Pseudoduganella dura: one gene and its partner. The protein of the gene in region 1 interacts with the protein of each later gene in a pairwise test. Links are inferred from orthologs where the notes say so. Each region holds a gene or a part of one and is shown in the gene's direction. Other genes may lie near its edges. The genes, in order: leuS and ligA.

Region 1 (9,351 bases):
GGACGTGCTGATCGACTTCACGCGCCCCGAAGGCACGCTGAAGCATGCCGAGTATTGCGCCGCGCACGGCATCAAGCTGGTGATCGGCACCACCGGGTTCGACGACGCCGGCAAGGCCGCCCTGAAGGCCGCCGCCGAAAAGACGGCGATCGTGTTCGCGCCGAACATGAGCGTGGGCGTCAACGTCACGCTCAAGCTGCTGGAACTGGCCGCGAAAAGCCTGTCCACCGGCTACGACATCGAAATCATCGAGGCGCACCACCGCCACAAGGTCGATGCGCCGTCCGGCACCGCCCTGAAGATGGGCGAAGTGATCGCCGACGCGCTGGGCCGCGACCTGAAGGAGTGCGCCGTCTACGGCCGCGAAGGCGTCACCGGCGAACGCGATCCGTCGACGATCGGCTTTGCCACGATCCGCGGCGGCGACATCATCGGCGACCACACCGTGCTGTTCGCCGGCACCGGCGAACGCATCGAGATCAGCCACAAGTCCAGCAGCCGCGCCGGTTACGCGCAAGGCTCGCTGCGCGCATCGCGCTTCCTGGCGGACAAGGCGACCGGCCTGTTCGACATGTACGACGTGCTGGGCCTGAACGGCTAAGTCCGGATACATGGATCACTTCACGTTCGCGGGTTACTGGGAACGGGGCGACGCGATCAGCCACGCGGTCGCCTACCTGCTGCTGGCGATGTCGCTGACGAGCTGGTTCTTCATCCTGTCGAAGGGCTGGATGGCATGGCGCGTGCGCCGCAGCGCGCACGTGGTGCGGCGCTTCTGGGATGCGCCCACGCTGCGCGATGGCGTGGCGGTCGTCGCCGCGGGCGATCCGGAAGGCATCTATGCCGCGCTGGCCGAACAGGGCACGGCGCTGGCCCCCGGGGCCGCCGGCGCCTCGCTCGGCATCGCGCCCGGCACGTCGCTCGGTACGTCGGTAGCGCATGCCGAGCGGGTCACGCGCCTGCTGCGCGATGCGATCCACCGTTCCACCGTTCGCCTGGAGTCGGGCCTGACCCTGCTGGCGTCGATCGCCTCCACCGCGCCGTTCGTCGGCCTGCTGGGCACCGTGTGGGGCATCTATCACGCGCTGGCGGCCGTGTCGTCGTCCGGCACCGTGGAAATCGACAAGGTGGCCGGCCCGGTCGGCGAAGCGCTGATCATGACCGGCGTGGGCCTGATGGTGGCCATTCCCGCCGTGCTGGCCTATAACGGCTTCAACCGCGTCAACCGGCTCACGCTCTCCGAGCTCGACGCGTTCGCCTACGACCTGCAGGCTTACCTGAACCAGGATTCGCGGTAACCGGAGGAGCGATGGCATTCGGCGCATTCAACCACCACCGGCAGAAGGAATCGATGGCCGACATCAACGTGACGCCGATGGTCGACGTGATGCTGGTGCTGCTGGTGATCTTCATCCTGTCCGCGCCGATGTTTACACACGCGGTGAAGCTCGACCTGCCGAAGGCGCAGGCGGCAAGCGCGCCGCAGCCGGCCGATGCGGTCAGGATCTCGATCGATGCCGAGGGCACCGTCTACTGGAACGATGAAGCGGTGCAACCGGCCCAATTGCAGCCGCGCCTGGCCACGGCCGCGCGGCGCGCACCGCAACCCGAACTGCAATTGCGCGCCGACCGCGCCACCCGCTACGAAGCGGTGGCGCAGCTGATGGCGGCGGCGCAGGAGGAAGGCTTGACGAAGCTGGTCTTCGTCACCGACCCCAAGGAAAAGACAAAAGGAACAAGATAATGGCCAGCACGACCCTGGACGGCGCGGCGATCCGCGACGAAGCAAGTTTTCATGCCGCCAGCCGCGCGGCATTCGGTTTCAACGACCACGTGGCCGCCTCGATGGATTCGTGGATCGACGCGCTGTCGTACCTGCGCGACGACGAGGGCATGACGAAATTCAGGCTGAAGGCGAACGAGGTGCTCGAAGTCGTCATCACGAACTCCGCTGCGCTGAAGGCCGCGGCGCCCGACCTGCTGGAAGAGATCGCGTTCTGCATCGGCGGCATCAACGAGCGCTACGAGGACTACGGCGAGAAGCCGGCGCTCAAGCTCGTGCTGAAGTAACACCGGCAAGACGCCGGCGGGAGACCCGGGACAGACCCCTGTATCCAGGAAATTCCCTGGAAACAGGGGCGATGGAAGCAGGGCGGTGCCGCGATGCGGCGGTCGCGCGTTTTGTCCCGGTATGCGGGGCTGGAATCAGGCCGGCTTCTCGCCCGGCGCCAGGGTCAGCACATCGAACCCGGTCGCCGTGACCGTCACCATGTGCTCCCACTGCGCCGACAGCGAGCGGTCCGCGGTGACCACGGTCCAGCCATCGGGCAGCGCGCGGGTACCGTGCTTGCCGGCGTTGATCATCGGTTCGATCGTGAACACCATGCCCGGCTCCAGCTTCAGGCCCATGCCGGGCCGGCCGTAGTGCAGCACCTGCGGTTCTTCGTGGTAGACCATGCCGATGCCGTGGCCGCAGTAATCGCGCACCACGGAGAACCCGGCGTTCTCGGCCACCATCTGGATCGCGTGGCCCACGTCGCCCAGCGTGGCGCCCGGCTTCACGGCACGGATGCCGGCCCACATCGCGTCATACGTCACTTCGCACAGCTTGCGCGCGGCCTTGCCGACATTGCCCACGTAGTACATGCGGCTCGTATCGCCGAACCAGCCGTCCTTGATCACGGCCACGTCGATGTTGATGATGTCGCCGTCCTTGAGGATCTTCTTCGGCGTGGGGATGCCATGGCAGACCACCTCGTTGACCGACGTGCACACGGTCTTCGTGAAGCCGGCATAGCCCACGTTCGCCGGAATCACCTGCAGCACGTTGACGATGTATTCGTTGCACAGCTTGTCCAGGTACTCGGTGGAGACGCCGGGCTGAACGTGCGGGCCGATCATCGTCAGCACGTCCGCCGCCAGCTGGCCGGCGATGCGCGACATTTCCACCTGTTCGGGCGACTTGATCAGGATGGCGTCGTTGTTCTTCTTACGCATCGTGCAGCGCCTCTCCCTTTACCGGGGTCAGGCGCAGCGGGCCCTGGCCCGTTTCGCCGCGCAGCAGCAGCTGGCACAACTCGCTGTAGTTCAGATCGGGATTGGTTTCGGCCAGCAGGCCGATGCGGAGCCAGTGCTCGGCCTGCGCATTGATCGAGCGGCTCAGTGCGCCGCTGGCGATGCGTAGGTTTTCATGCATCTGGTCGGAAATTTTTACGATGCCCATGATATCCTAAATATACGGTCTATATACGAACCGTATATTAACATATCGTCGGGTACGGCGTCAGCGCACGGCTTTCGGGTCGAAGTGGGGATTGTAGATGAGGCCCAGCACGTTGCCGAACGGATCGGCCAGTTCTACGACCTTGATACCGTCGCCAACATCCTGCAGCGGCCAGTGAGTGCTTGCTCCCAGTCCGACGATCCGCGCCGCTTCCGCTTCGATATCGTCGACGCCCCAGTACACCTTGCTGCCGGCCTTGCCCGGCTCGTCCTTCGGCGTCAGGCCCAGTTCGAAGCCGCCGATCGCGTAGCCCACGTAGAACGGCTCGTCGAAATAGGGCGCGGTACAGAATACTTCGGTGTACCACGCCTTGGCGGCGGACAGGTCCCTGACGGGATAGATGGCGGTGCGCAGTCCGTTGATCATGATGGTCTCCTTTGGTTGTCAAAGGAGCATGATGCCATCGCTGCGCGGCACCGGATTGTAAAAATGGAAGGTGCAAAACGAAGGTTCGCCGGCGGAGGGCTACAGGCCACCCGGCGTGCCGTCGGCGAAATCGCGAAAATCCCGGATCAGGTGCGACTGGTCGAAGTAGCCGCAATCGGTGGCCAGGGCGGCCAGGTTGCCGTCGCGGGAAGGTTCGCGCAGTAGCGCCAGTGCGCGGCGGAACCGGCAGATACGCGCGAACAGCTTGGGGGTGAGACCCACCTGCTGCCGGAACTGCAGGGCCAGGTGCTGGCGCGAGACCCGCAGCGTGCCCGCCAGCGCTTCGACCGGCATGGCGCCGTGGGCGGCTTCGATCGCGGCCACGGCGTGCAAGCCCAGCGATCCGGGTGACGAAAGCGGCGCGTCCGCCAGCCGCCGCAGCAGTTCCCGTTCGACCAGGGCGATCCGCTGCCGGTCGGTCAGCTCGTGCGTCCACAATGCATCGTCGAGCCGGTCGGCCGTGGCGCGCCCCCACAGTCCGGCGATCTCGGCGCGGGCATCCGTCAGCGGGTGCAGCGGCATGCCAAGGAACAGGCCCGCGGCACCGGGCTTGAAGCGCACCGCGACCGTCCGCACCGGCCGGGCAGCCGGCACCAGGAACGAGGCGCTCATCATGCCGACCGCGAAGGCTTGCCGGCCGTCCTGCCACAGGATGTCGATGCAATTGTCGGGCAGCACGCGGTGCACGTGCGGTGCCGCCGCGGAGACGGGCGCGGTCACGCGTGCCGTCCACATGCATGCCACGTGCGCCCGCAGCGCGGGATGCGGTGGATACTCTCGATAGGTCATGTTGAACGCAACGTGGATGAATGTGACGGGCGCTCCCGTGGCCGGCGCGCCCGAACCGGCCAGTCCGAAGCCGGCGGGACTTATACAAGTATAATGTCCGGTTCATATCCATTCACCGTTTCCACTTTCTGCATCCATCATGCAAGACAAATATAGTCCCGCCGACGTTGAAAAAGCCGCCCAATCGCACTGGAAGGCGATCGATGCCTATAAAGCCGTCGAAAACGACCCGCGTTTCCCGAAGGGCAAGTACTACGCCTGCTCGATGCTGCCTTACCCGTCCGGCAAGCTGCACATGGGTCACGTGCGCAACTATACGATCAACGATGTGATGTACCGCTACCTGCGGATGAACGGCTACAACGTGCTGATGCCGATGGGCTGGGATGCGTTCGGCATGCCGGCGGAAAACGCGGCGATGGCGAACAACGTGCCGCCGGCGCAATGGACGTACTCGAACATCGCCCACATGCGCGCGCAGATGGAAATGATGGGCCTGGCCATCGACTGGTCGCGCGAGATGACGGCCTGCAAGCCCGAATACTACAAGTGGAACCAGTGGATGTTCCTGAAGATGCTCGAGAAGGGCATCATCTACAAGAAGACCGGCACCGTGAACTGGGACCCGGTGGACCAGACCGTGCTGGCCAACGAGCAGGTGGTCGACGGCCGCGGCTGGCGTTCCGGCGCGCTGATCGAAAAGCGCGAGATCCCGATGTACTATGCGCGCATCACCGATTACGCCGAAGAGCTGCTGGACTTCGTTGACAACAAGCTGCCCGGCTGGCCCGAGCGCGTGCGCATCATGCAGTCGAACTGGATCGGCAAGTCGACCGGCGTGCGCTTCGCCTTCCCGCACACGATCGCGGGTGACGACGGCCAGCCCATCGGCGACGGCAAGATGTACGTGTTCACCACGCGGCCTGACACGATCATGGGCGTCACGTTCTGCGCGGTAGCCGCCGAGCATCCGCTGGCCACGCATGCGGCCCGGAACAATCCGGAACTGCAAGCCTTCATCGCCGAGTGCAAGATGGGTTCCGTGATCGAGGCCGACATGGCCACGATGGAAAAGAAGGGCATGCCGACCGGCCTGTCCGTGACCCACCCGCTGACCGGCGAACAGGTGGAAGTCTGGATCGGCAACTACGTGCTGATCACCTACGGCGACGGCGCCGTGATGGGCGTGCCGGCGCACGACGAGCGCGATTTCGCGTTCGCGAAAAAATACGACCTGCCGATCAAGCAGGTGATCACCACCGCCGACAGCAAGGAATACTCGACCGAAGCCTGGCAGGAATGGTATGGCGACAAGGCCGCTTCCGTTGTCATCAACTCCGGCAAGTACGACGGCCTGAAATACGCCGAAGCCGTGGATGCGGTGGCCGCCGACCTGGCCGCGCTGGGCCTGGGTGAAAAGAAGGTCACGTTCCGCCTGCGCGACTGGGGCATCTCGCGCCAGCGCTACTGGGGCACGCCGATCCCGATGATCAACTGCGCCGATTGCGGCGCCGTGCCGGTGCCCGAAAAAGACCTGCCGGTGGTGCTGCCGGAAGACTGCGTGCCGGACGGCACGGGCAACCCGCTGAACAAGCACGAAGCCTTCCTCAAGTGCGACTGCCCGCAGTGCGGCAGGCCGGCGCGCCGCGAGACCGACACGATGGACACGTTCGTCGATTCGAGCTGGTACTACATGAAATATACGTCGCCCGGTTCGGATGCGATGGTCGATTCCCGCAACGACTACTGGATGCCGATGGACCAGTACATCGGCGGCATCGAGCACGCCGTGCTGCACCTGCTGTACGCGCGCTTCTGGACGAAAGTGATGCGCGACTTCGGCCTGGTGAAGTTCGACGAGCCGTTCACCAACCTGCTCACGCAGGGCATGGTGCTTAACGAAACCTACTATCGCGAAGAAGCGTCGGGCAAGAAGACCTGGTACAACCCGGCGGACGTGGAACTGACCACCGACGACAAGGGCCGTCCGGTCTCGGCGCTGCTGAAGGCGGACGGCCAGCCGGTACTGATCGGCGGCACCGAGAAGATGTCGAAGTCGAAGAACAACGGCATCGACCCGCAGGCGCAGATCGAGCAGTACGGCGCCGACACGGCCCGCCTGTTCACGATGTTCGCCTCGCCGCCGGAGCAGACGCTGGAATGGTCGGGCAGCGGCGTGGAAGGCGCGAACCGCTTCCTGCGCCGTGTCTGGGCCTACGCCTACGCGCAGAAGGACCGCGTGGCCGCCGCCGGCGCCACCGTGACCGCGGCGGCAACCACCGATGCGGGCAAGGCGCTGCGCCGCGAACTGCACAAGGTGCTGCAGCAGGCCGATTACGACCTGAAGCGCATCCAGTACAACACCGTGGTATCGGCCTGCATGAAGATGCTGAACACGCTGGAGTCGGCCAAGCTGGACGATTCCGCCGCGTATGAAGTCGAAAATTCGGCCGTGATCTCCGAAGGCCTGTCGATCTTCCTGCGTCTGCTGAACCCGGTCGCGCCGCACATCACGCACGCGCTGTGGGCGGAGCTGGGCTATGCCGCCGCCAACAAGGACATCCTCGATACCGCCTGGCCGCAGGTCGACCCGGCCGCGCTGGAACAGTCCGAGATCGAGATGATGATCCAGGTGAACGGCAAGCTGCGCGGTTCTGTCAAGGTGCCGAAGATTGCCGACAAGGCGGCGATCGAAGCCGCCGCGCTGGCCGAGGAAAGCGTGCAGAAGTTCATCGAAGGCACGCCGAAGAAGGTCATCGTGGTGCCGGGCAAGCTGGTCAACATCGTGGTGTAAGGCATATGACGACGACTCTGAAGGGATTCCTCCGCAATACAGTGCTGGTGGGCGCGCTGGCCGGTACGGCCATGTCGCTGAGCGCCTGCGGCTTCCACCTGCGCGGCTCGGGCGGCAACTACACGCTGCCGTTCGCGTCGATGTATGTCGGCCTGCCCGAGTCGTCGCCGCTGGCGATCGACCTGAAGCGCAATATCCGCGTCAACGGCAGCACGACCGTCGCCAGCGATGCGCAGTCGGCCGACGCCGTCATCGAGGTCATCACCGACCCGGAAAAGACACGCAGCAAGTCGATCCTGTCGCTGAACAGCGCCGGCCGCGTCAGCGAATACCTGCTGGCGTATAACATCGTGTTCCGCGTGAAGGACAAGGCCGGCCGGGAACTGCTGGGCCCCACGCAGATCTCGCTGACCCGTCCGATCACGTTCAGCGAAACGCAACTGCTGGCGAAGGAACAGGAAGAAGCGCAGCTGTACCGCGACATGCAGAAGGACCTGGTGCAGCAGATGATGCGCCGGATGGCGGCGATCAAGCCCTCGCGTCCCGATGCGCATCCCACCAGCACGGTCAGCCCGCTGACGTTGCCGGGCGTGGTGTCGCCGGGTTCGGTGGCCGCGCCTTCGGGCGCGCCGTCCTCCACGGCCACGACGACGGTGCCGTCGTCCGCGCCGGCGGAGAAAGCCACGGAGCCGGCGCTGCCGAGCCGCCAGGAGTAGCATGCAACTGCGCGCTGATGCGCTGGACGGCCACCTGGCCAAGTCCCTGGCGCCGCTGTATGTGATCACGAGCGACGAGCACCTGCTGGCGCTGGAGGCGGCGGACAAGATCCGCCGCACCGCGCGCGCCCGGGGTTTCACCGAGCGCGACGTGCTCACGGTGGAACGCAGCTTCAAGTGGGGCGAGCTGCTGGCGGCCAACCAGGAGCTCTCGCTGTTCGGCGACAAGAAGCTGATCGAGTTGCGTATCCCCACCGGCAAGCCGGGCAAGGATGGCGGCGCCGCGCTGCAGGCTTACGTGAAAAACCTGTCGCCGGACAATCTCACGATGATCACGCTGCCGAAGCTGGACTGGCAGACGGCCAAGGCGGCATGGGTGACGGCGCTGCAGGCGGCGGCGGTGTACATCGACATTCCCAACGTGGAGCGCGCGCAGCTGCCGAACTGGATTTCGCTGCGGCTTTCGATGCAGGGGCAGAGCGCCGACCGGCAAAGCCTCGATTTCATCGCCGACCGCGTCGAGGGCAACCTGCTGGCGGCGCACCAGGAGATCCAGAAGCTGGGCCTGTTGCACGAGCCGGGCAAGCTCACCTACGAACAGGTGCACGACGCCGTGCTGAACGTGGCGCGCTACGACGTGTTCAAGCTGTCCGAGGCGATGCTGGGCGGCGACCCGGCCCGGCTGGTGCGCATGCTCGAAGGGCTGAAAGGCGAGGGCGAGGCGCTGCCACTGGTGCTGTGGGCAGTCTCCGAGGAAATCCGCACGCTGCTAAAATTGAAGGCAGGGATGGCGCAGGGCCGACCGCTGGCGGCGCTGCTGAAGGAATACCGGATCTGGGGGCCGCGCGAGCGCATGATGGAACCGGCGTTGCGCCGCGTTTCGCAGGCAACGCTGGAAGCGGCGCTGCGGCAGGCCGCCCAGGTCGACAGGATGGTCAAGGGCTTGCGCGCCAAGGCGTTCGCCGGCGACCAATGGGATGCCATGCTGCAGCTGGCGCTGAAGGTGGCACGAGGGTAGCACGAGGATAATCATGAGCACGATGAACGAAGCCGAAGTCAAAGAGTACATGGAAGCGCTGGGCAAACGCGCCCGCGCCGCCTCGCGCGCCATGGCGCGCGCCGACAGCGCCACCCGCAACCGGGCCCTGAGCCTGATCGCCGATGCGATCGAGCGCGAAGCCGGAGCGCTGCGCGCGGCCAACGGGCAGGACCTGGAAGCGGCCCGCGCCAACGGCCTGGCGCCGGCGATGGTGGACCGCCTGACCCTGTCGGACAAGGCCATCGCCACGATGGTCGAAGGCCTGCGCCAGATCGTCGCGCTGCCCGACCCGGTGGGCGAGATC
Region 2 (9,159 bases), 2.2 Mb from region 1 along the record:
CGCGAGGCGCTGCGCGACCTGGAGCGACGCGCGCAGGAAGCGGAATTTGCCGAGAAATCCGCGCGCCATCGCATCGACGAGCTGCGCCGCAACATCGCCACCGCCACCACGCAGGCCGCCCAGGTGGCCGACAGCCTGCGCGCCGGCGAGCAGGAACTGGCCGGCCTCGAAGCGGGCAGCGCCAGCGAAGGCCTGCAGGACCTGCTCGACCGCCGCTCGCAGCAGGAACGCGCGCTGGCCGATGCGCGGCACGAGCTGGACCAGGTTTCGCAGCAGATGCGCCATGCCGAGGAAGCGCGCACGAACAACGAGCGCAGCCTGCAGCCGCAACGCGACCGCATCATGGAAATGCAACTGAAGGAACAGGCCGCGCGGCTGAACCAGGAACAGTTCGCGCAGCAGCTCGCCGAGGCGCAGGCCGTCGCGCAGTTCGACGAAGCGGCGCTGGCGGCACGGCTGCAGCCGGACATGAAGGCGCAATACCTGCAGGGCGAGGTGACGCGGCTGTCCAATGCGATCGCCGCACTGGGCGCCGTCAACCTGGCCGCGCTCGACGAACTGGCGCAGGCGTCCGAGCGCAAGAACTACCTGGACGCGCAAAACCGCGATCTCACGGAAGCCATCGACACGCTCGAGGATGCGATCCAGAAGATCGACAAGGAAACGCGCGACCTGTTGCAGGAGACCTTCGATCGCGTCAACGGGCACTTTTCCGAACTGTTCCCGATCCTGTTCGGCGGCGGACAGGCTAAACTGACCATGACGGGCGACGAGATCCTCGACTCCGGCGTGCAGGTGATGGCCCAGCCGCCGGGCAAGAAGAACGCGACGATCCACCTGCTGTCCGGCGGCGAAAAGGCGCTGACGGCGACGGCCCTCGTGTTTTCGATGTTCCGCCTGAACCCGGCGCCGTTCTGCCTGCTCGACGAAGTCGATGCACCGCTGGACGACGCCAACACGGAACGTTTCTGCCGGATGGTGAAACGCATGTCCGACCAGACCCAATTCCTCTTCATCTCGCACAACAAGATCGCGATGGAGATGGCCACTCAACTGATCGGTGTGACGATGCAGGAGCAGGGCGTATCGCGCATCGTGGCGGTGGATATGGAAGCCGCCGCCAACTTCGCTACCGAGGCACAAGCAGCATGACAGATTTTCAGACCAGTTTGATCGCAGCCGCCGGCGTCTTCGTTGCCGGCGTATTCGTCTACAACAAGTGGCAGGAGCACAAGGCCAAGAAAAGCGTCGAGCGGGCCTTTGCGTCCGAGCATGACGACGTGCTGATGCGCACCGAGGAGCCGGGCTTCGACACCGCCGCCGCGGAACCCGGGCCTGCCCATGCGCCCGCCCATGGAACCTCGGCGGCGCGCGCCGAACCGAGCTTCACGCTGGGCGACGTGCCGATCGTCGACGGCGGCTCCGGCGCCTACGGCCGGCCGCCGCACGAGGATACCGTGGCGCCGAGCGTCGTGGCGGACGACGTGCAGCATCCCGAGTTCACGATCGACGAGCCGATTGCCGCGGCGCCCGCGGCGACACCTGTGCCGGCCGCTGCCGCGGCTGCCTCGCCCGAGTTCACGAGCGAGCCCGTTTCCGCGGAGCCCGTCGTTGCCGTTGCTCCCGCCGTTGCCTCCGCTTCGGTGCCCGCGCCCGCTCCCGCTCCCGCCGCCGCAGCCGCGCACGCAGCCGCGCCGGCCCCGGAAGCGGCTGCACCGAACCCCGTGGCCGATGCCGCGGTACTGCGTGCCGAGCAGGCCACGTCGCTGGTCGATCCGCTGATCGACTGCCTGCTGCCGCTGGACATGGAAACGGCGCAGCGCGGCGAGAAGCTGCTGCCGGCGCTGCAAAAGCTGCGCCTGGTCGGCAACAAGCCGGTGCACTACATCGGCCTGGCCGTTTCCGGCGACTGGGAACCGATCCGCCACGGCATCGTCTACACGAAGGTGCAGGGCGGCGTGCAGCTGGCCAGCCGCACCACGGCGTTGAACGAACTCGAATATTCCGAGCTGGTGACGCGCCTGCGCGGCGTGGCCGACGAAATCGGCGCCGAGCCGCAGATCCCGGACATGATCGAGGTGATGGCCGAGGCGAAGAACCTGCACCGCTTCGTGGCCGCGCACGATGCGCAGCTGGGCGTGAACCTGGCCGCCAACGGCGCGCCATGGGATGTGACCACGCTGGTCGGCGCGCTGGAAAAGCAGGGCTACGACCTGCGCCCGGACGGCCGTTTCGTGATGGGCGACGGCGAAGGCGGCCAGCTGTTCACGCTGTCCACCAACGTGTCGCCGGCGGAGGAAACCACCGCGCGCCTGACACTGCTGCTGGACGTGCCGTGCGTGGCGCCGGCGCGCGACGGCTTCGGCACGATGATCGCGTGCGCCAGGTCGCTGGTGCAGCGCCTCGATGCGATCATCGTCGACGACTACAACCAGCCGCTGTCCGACGCGTCGATCGCCGAGATCGCCGGCCAGGTCAAGGAATTCTATGCCGACATGGAAGCTTCCGACATCCCGGCCGGCTCCACCCGCGCACTGCGGCTGTTCAACTGATTCCCGAGCAATGAACAAAGAGTTATCAAGCCCGGCGCCGCATGGGCCGGCCGAGCGCGCCGCCTGGCTGACCGCCGAACTTAACCGGCACCTGCATGCCTATCACGTGCTCGACGCGCCGACGATTCCGGACGCCGAATACGACAAGCTGTTCGTCGAGCTGCAGCAGCTCGAGGCGCGGCATCCCGAGCTGGCGCAGTCCGATTCGCCAACGCAGCGCGTGGGCGCCGCGCCGCTGGGGCAGTTCGCCGCCGTCACGCATGCGGTGCCGATGCTGTCGCTGAACAACGGCTTTACCGACGACGACATCGAGAACTTCGACCGCCGCGTGCGCGAAGGCCTCGATGCCGTGCAGGTCGACTATGCCGCCGAGCTGAAGTTCGACGGGCTGGCGATCAACCTGCGCTACGAGAACGGCGTGTTCGTGCAGGCCGCCACGCGCGGCGACGGCTACACCGGCGAGGATGTGACGGCGAATATCCGCACGATCAAGTCGATCCCGCTGCGCCTGCATGGAAAGGATCTCCCTGAAGTTGTCGAGGTGCGCGGCGAAGTGCTGATGTTCAAGGCCGATTTCGCGGCGATGAACGAACGTCAGCGCGCGGCCGGGCAGAAGGAATTCGTCAATCCCCGCAACGCCGCGGCGGGCGCGCTGCGCCAGCTCGATTCGCGCATCACCGCGCAGCGCAACCTGCGCTTCTTCGCGTACGGCATCGGCGAGCTGGCCGGCATGGACATGCCGGCCACCCACGCCGGCCTGCTGGACTGGTACGAGCAGCTGGGCCTGCCGGTGGCGAAGGAACGCGCCGTGGTGCGCGGCAAGGATGGCCTGCTGGAGTTCTACGCGCGGGTGGGCAAGGCCCGGCCGGCCATGGCCTACGAGATCGATGGCGTGGTCTACAAGGTGAACAATACCGAAGACCAGCAGGCGCTGGGCTTCCGGTCGCGCGCGCCGCGCTTCGCGCTGGCCCACAAGTTCGCGGCCGAGGAGGCGTTGACCACGGTGCAGGCGATCGAGGTGCAGGTGGGCCGCACCGGCGCCATCACGCCGGTTGCGCGCCTCGTGCCGGTATTCGTCGGCGGCGTGACCGTCACCAACGCCACGCTGCACAACGAGGATGAGGTGCGCCGCAAGGACGTGCGCGTGGGCGATACCGTCATCGTGCGCCGCGCCGGCGACGTGATCCCCGAAGTGCTGGCCGTTGTGCTGGACAGGCGCCCGACGCCCGAACCGGCGGCCTATGTTCTGCCCAATACATGCCCCGTGTGCGGTTCGCACGTGGTGCGGGAAGAAGGAGAAGCAATAGCCCGCTGTTCCGGCGGCCTCACGTGCGCCGCGCAGCGCAAGGAAGCGATCCGTCACTTCGCCGGCCGCCGCATGATGGATATCGAAGGCCTGGGCGACCGCTACATCGACAGCCTGGTCGAATGCAGCCTGGTGCACGGCGTGGCGGACCTGTACAGGCTCACGCTGGACGACCTGCTGCAAATGAAGCGCGCCGCCGACGAGCGCGACGGCACCACGCCGGAAACCGTCCGGCAGGGCAAGGTGCCCACCAAGTGGGCGGACAACCTGCTGGCCGCGATCGATGCCAGCAAGAAGCCGCCGCTGGAGCGCCTGCTGTTCGCGCTGGGCATCCGGCACGTGGGCGAATCGACCGGGAAAACGCTGGCCGACTGGCTGGGCAGGTTCGAGCTGGTGCGCCGCGCGCCGGCCGCGCTGCTGCGGGTGCTGCCCGATATCGGCGGCACCGTGGCCGAGTCGATCGCCGACTTCTTTGCCGAAGAGAAGAACCAGCAGGCCATCGATGCGCTGCTGGCCGCGGGCGTCACGCCGCAGGGCGAACATCCGCCCAAGGCGCAGCTGCGGGAAAAGCTCGACGAGGTCAAGCTGCTCGCCGCGCTGGGCATCCCGAAATTGACCGAGCCCCGTGCGAAGCAGTTGCTGGCGGACGGCATGACGCTGGAATCGCTGGCGTTCCTGCAGGTGTTCAACGCGTTCGGCCTGCCGGCGACCGTGAGCGCGTCGCTCGACGAGTGGATGGCGTCCGAGGCGAACCGGCAGGTGCTGATGGACCTTTCGGCGTTGCGCACGGAACTGCTGGCGCAGTTGCCGGAAGCGGCCGCCGCCGACGAAGGCCCGATGAGCGGCAAGTCGTTCGTGCTGACCGGCACGCTGCCCACGCTGTCCCGCGACGAGGCCGGCGCGATGATCGAAGCGGCCGGCGGCAAGGTCTCCGGCTCCGTATCGAAGCGCACTTCGTACGTGGTCGCCGGCGCCGAAGCCGGCAGCAAGCTCGCGAAAGCCGAGGAACTGGGCGTGACGATCCTGGACGAAGCGGGATTGCTGTCGCTGCTGGGCAAGTAACCAGCCAGCGCCTCGATTTCACGGTTGGCATGCGAACATCGGTGCCTGACACCTTTTCCGGATGAATCACCTGGAAAAGGTGTCAGGCACCGGTTATCCAGCGCTGACCGTGTTGACGGCGCCAGTCGCAGGCACCGGTTTCCAACAGCATCCTGGTCAAGAAACATTCTGAACGAGAACAAGCAGATGAATAAAATTCGCAAGGCCGTCTTCCCCGTCGCAGGCCTCGGCAGCCGCTTCCTTCCCGCCACCAAGGCGCAGCCGAAGGAAATGCTGCCCATCGTCGACAAGCCGTTGATCCAGTACGCGGTCGAGGAGGCCGTGGCGGCCGGCATCACCGACCTGGTGTTCATCACCGGCCGCAACAAGCGGGCGATCGAGGATCACTTCGACACCGCCTACGAGCTGGAGGCGGAGCTGGAAGCGGCGCAGAAGCAGCAATTGCTGGAACTCGTGCAGAACGTGATCCCGAAGAACGTCAACTGCATCTACATCCGCCAGTCGGCGCCGCTGGGCCTGGGCCACGCGGTGCTGTGCGCGCGGCCGGTTGTCGGCAACGATCCGTTCGCCGTGCTGCTGGCGGACGACTTCATGGACACGCCGGAAGGCGTGCGCCCCGTGCTGGCGCAGATGACCGAGCGCTACGACTTCGAGCGCGCCAGCCTGCTGGCGGTGCAGGAAGTGCCGCGCGAGAACACGCGCCAGTACGGTATCGTCAGCGCCACCCCGTACCGCGACCGGCTCGAACTGGTCTCCGGCATCGTCGAGAAGCCGACGCCCGAAAAGGCGCCGTCGACGCTGGCCGTGGTGGGCCGCTACGTGCTGTCGGCGCGCATCTTCGATTTCCTCGAGCAGGTGGGCAAGGGCGCCGGCGGCGAGATCCAGCTGACGGACGGCATCGCCGCGCTGCTGCAGCACGAGCGCGTGCTGGCCTTCCGCTACGATGGCCAGCGCTACGACTGCGGCTCCAAGCTGGGCTACCTGAAGGCCACCGTGGCGATGGGCCTGAAGCACCCGGAAACGGGCGCGGACTTCGCCGAGTTCGTGAAGCAGACGAAGGAGCTGCTATGACCGTCCGCGACATCCTGAAGATGGGCGATCCGCGCCTGCTGCGGCAGGCCGACCCCGTGCGGGACTTCGACACGCCCGCGCTGCACGCGCTGATCGCCGACATGTTCGATACGATGCACGCCGCGAACGGCGCCGGCCTCGCCGCCCCGCAGATCGGCGTCAACCTGCAGGTGGTGATCTTCGGCTTCAAGTCCAACGCGCGCTACCCGGATGCGCCGCAGGTGCCGGAAACGGTGCTGATCAACCCGGTGCTCACGCCGCTCTCCGAAGAGAAGGAAGAAGGCTTCGAAGGCTGCCTGTCGGTACCCGGCCTGCGCGGCAGCGTGCCCCGCTACGTGCGGCTGCGCTACGAAGGCTTCGACCAGCACGGCAGGCCGATCGTGCGCGACGCCGAGGATTTCCATGCGCGCGTGGTGCAGCACGAAGTGGATCACCTGCATGGCATCCTGTACCCGAGCCGCATCGAGGATTTCAGCAAGTTTGGTTTTACCAGCGTGATGTTCCCGGAGCTCGATCCGAACGACGACGATTGAGCAATGGTGTCGGACACTTTTTCCGGGTGGGTTATCCGGAAAAGGTGTCCGACACCGGCAGCTCCATGGTCCCGGGCAGCCCGGCGATGCCGCTGCACCGGTAAGCACTGCATTTCAATATGCGCCATCGATCATTGGCGCCACGATGAATCTGTCGTAATATCCCGCCCAGCATTGAATACCCAATAACAATCCTGGATCACAAATCCGGGCCACCGGGAGAAACCAGGATGAGCCAACCCTCTTCGTCCAATCCACTCGAATTTTCGGCGCGGGGGATCATCCTCGGCGTCCTCATCACGCTGGTCTTCACGGCCGCGCAAGTCTACCTCGGCCTGAAAGTCGGCCTCACGTTCGCCACGTCGATCCCCGCCGCCGTCATCTCGATGGCGCTGCTGTCGGCGTTCAAGGATGCGACGATCCAGGAAAACAATATCGTGCAGACGATCGCCTCCGCCGCCGGCACGCTGGCGTCGGTGATCTTCGTGTTGCCGGGCCTGCTGATGATCGGCTGGTGGGCCAAGATCCCGTTCTGGCCCACGTTCGGCGCCTGTGCGATCGGCGGCGTGCTCGGCGTGATGTACACGATCCCGCTGCGCCGCGCGCTGGTGTCGCAATCGAAGCTGCCGTACCCGGAGGGCGTGGCCGCCGCGGAGGTGCTGAAGGTGGGCACCCAGTCGCGTGCCGGCGCGCAGGAAGGCAAGGCCGGCCTGAAGGCGGTGATCTGGGGCACGCTGGCCTCGGCGTTCTTCGCGCTGCTGGCCGGCGCCAAGGTGATCGCCGGCGAAGTGTCGCATTACTTCCGCTTCGGCGCCGGCAGCGGCGCCACGGGCCTGGGCGCGGCGAGCTCGCTGGCGCTGATCGGCGCCGGCCACCTGATGGGCATCACGGTCGGCATCGCGATGCTGGTCGGACTGGTCATCGCGTGGGGCATCCTGGTGCCGGTGCTGACGTCGCTCACGCCGATGGCGGCTGGCGCGTCCGTGGCCGACCACGCGCTCGGCGTGTGGAGCACCCAGGTGCGCATGATGGGCGCGGGCACGATCGGCGCGGCGGCGATCGTCACGCTGGCCACGCTGGCCAAGCCCGTGTTCGGCGGCCTGAAGTCGGCACTGGACGCCTCGCGCGCGGCGAAGCATGGTGGCGCCGCGGTGCCGCGCGAGGAACGCGACATGCCGATCTTCATCGTCGGCCTGGTTACGCTGATCGCGATGGTGCCGGCCGGCTGGCTGCTGTCGGCCTTCCTCGAAGGCGGCGTGCTGGCGTCGATCGCCACGCCGCTGGTGGTGGTCGGCATCGGCTACATCCTGGTGGCCGGCCTGCTGGCGGCGGCCGTGTGCGGCTACATGGCGGGCCTGATCGGTTCGTCGAACTCGCCGGTCTCCGGCATCGCCATCCTGACGATCCTCGGCGCCGCCACGTCGGTCGGCTTCGTGGGCCGCGAAGTGATGGGGCCGGAAACCACGCAGGCACTGATCGCCTTTGCACTGTTCGTCACCACCGTCGTGCTGGCGGTGGCCGTGATCGGCAACGACAACCTGCAGGACCTGAAGACCGGCCAGCTGGTCGGCGCCACGCCGTGGAAGCAGCAGGTCGCGCTGATCATCGGCGTGTTCGCCGGTTCGTGCGTGGTGCCGCCGGTGCTGGAGCTGCTGAACCAGGCGTACGGCTTTGCCGGCGCGCCGAACAACCAGGCGATCTCGGACCAGCCGCTGGCCGCGCCGCAGGCCACGCTGATCTCCACGCTGGCACGCGGCGTGATCGGCGGCGACCTGCCGTGGCACCTGATCGGCTGGGGCGCCGCCATCGGCCTGATCCTCGTGGCGATCGATTTCGTGCTGAAGAAAACCAGCCACGGCAAGTACAGCCTGCCGCCGCTGGGCGTGGGCCTGGCCGTCTACCTGCCCTCGGCCGTGACGGCACCGGTGGTGGTGGGCGCGGTGGCCGGCTACTACTTCGAGAAGTCGTTGCGCGGCAAGAGCTATGGCGAGGCGGCGTCCCGCGTGGGCGTGCTCGTGATGTCCGGCTTCATCGTCGGCGAGAGCCTGTTCAACGTGGGGCTGGCGGCATTGATCGTCCTCTCCGGCAAGGCCGAGCCGCTGGCGTTCGGCGCCGGTATCGAGGAATCGGTCGGCATGCTGATTGCGCTGGCAGTGGCCGCCGCGATCCTCGTCACGCTGTACCGCTGGGCCGCCAATTCGGCCCGCAGGATCGAGGTGTAATGGCCCGATGACGGTCCAGGACATCCTGCAAGGCGCCGCGGCGGCCATCGCGCTGCTCGGCGCCGCGCCCTGGCGCCTGCTGCTGGCCACTGTGCTGTTCCTCGTGGTGGCCGAGGGCCTGATGTTCATTCCCCGTGCCGGCTTCGTGCTGAAGCTGTGCGTGGCCGCCGTGCTGGCAGTGCAGGTGCTGGCGATGCTGCGGGTGGCCGCGCTGGGCGAACCGCCGCCGCTGGCCATCCTCCTCGACGTTTCCTGGCTGGCGCCTGCATCGATGCTGGTGCTGTGGCTGTGTGCGCTCGTACCGTTCGCGCTGGGTCTCGCCGCGCTGGCCGCTGCCGGGGGGCGCAACGATGTACACTACTTCTTCGGCAACGTGCTGCGCGATGCGCCGCCGTCGCCGCGCGCGTTCCTGC

Evidence for each region.
Region 2: the proteins of leuS (region 1) and ligA interact in binary tests that used the Escherichia coli proteins (3 or more experiments, as listed by UniProt). The link is inferred for Pseudoduganella dura from one-to-one orthologs.

The regions. Positions count from the first base shown.
Region 1 is NZ_WNWM01000002.1:3,613,732-3,623,082, forward strand. The notes cover bases 4,279-7,492. They hold leuS (leucine--tRNA ligase), read left to right. Parts: upstream 4,279-4,637; coding sequence 4,638-7,292; downstream 7,293-7,492. Other genes in these bases: GJV26_RS15825 (helix-turn-helix transcriptional regulator), read right to left, coding at 4,279-4,498; GJV26_RS15835 (LPS-assembly lipoprotein LptE), read left to right, coding at 7,298-7,492. In the rest of the region: dapB (4-hydroxy-tetrahydrodipicolinate reductase), read left to right, coding at 1-601; GJV26_RS15795 (MotA/TolQ/ExbB proton channel family protein), read left to right, coding at 612-1,298; GJV26_RS15800 (ExbD/TolR family protein), read left to right, coding at 1,310-1,744; GJV26_RS15805 (barstar family protein), read left to right, coding at 1,744-2,070; map (type I methionyl aminopeptidase), read right to left, coding at 2,206-2,997; GJV26_RS15815 (ParD-like family protein), read right to left, coding at 2,990-3,223; GJV26_RS15820 (VOC family protein), read right to left, coding at 3,284-3,649; more of GJV26_RS15825, read right to left, coding at 3,749-4,278; more of GJV26_RS15835, read left to right, coding at 7,493-8,008; holA (DNA polymerase III subunit delta), read left to right, coding at 8,010-9,026; GJV26_RS15845 (glutamate-5-semialdehyde dehydrogenase), read left to right, coding at 9,040-9,351.
Region 2 is NZ_WNWM01000002.1:5,783,422-5,792,580, forward strand. What follows is about bases 2,220-5,241. They hold ligA (NAD-dependent DNA ligase LigA), read left to right. Parts: upstream 2,220-2,562; coding sequence 2,563-4,920; downstream 4,921-5,241. Other genes in these bases: GJV26_RS25255 (cell division protein ZipA C-terminal FtsZ-binding domain-containing protein), read left to right, coding at 2,220-2,552; galU (UTP--glucose-1-phosphate uridylyltransferase GalU), read left to right, coding at 5,107-5,241. In the rest of the region: chromosome segregation protein SMC, read left to right, coding at 1-1,152; more of GJV26_RS25255, read left to right, coding at 1,149-2,219; more of galU, read left to right, coding at 5,242-5,991; def (peptide deformylase), read left to right, coding at 5,988-6,524; GJV26_RS25275 (OPT family oligopeptide transporter), read left to right, coding at 6,755-8,746; GJV26_RS25280 (hypothetical protein), read left to right, coding at 8,754-9,159. UniProt on the Escherichia coli protein: DNA ligase that catalyzes the formation of phosphodiester linkages between 5'-phosphoryl and 3'-hydroxyl groups in double-stranded DNA using NAD as a coenzyme and as the energy source for the reaction.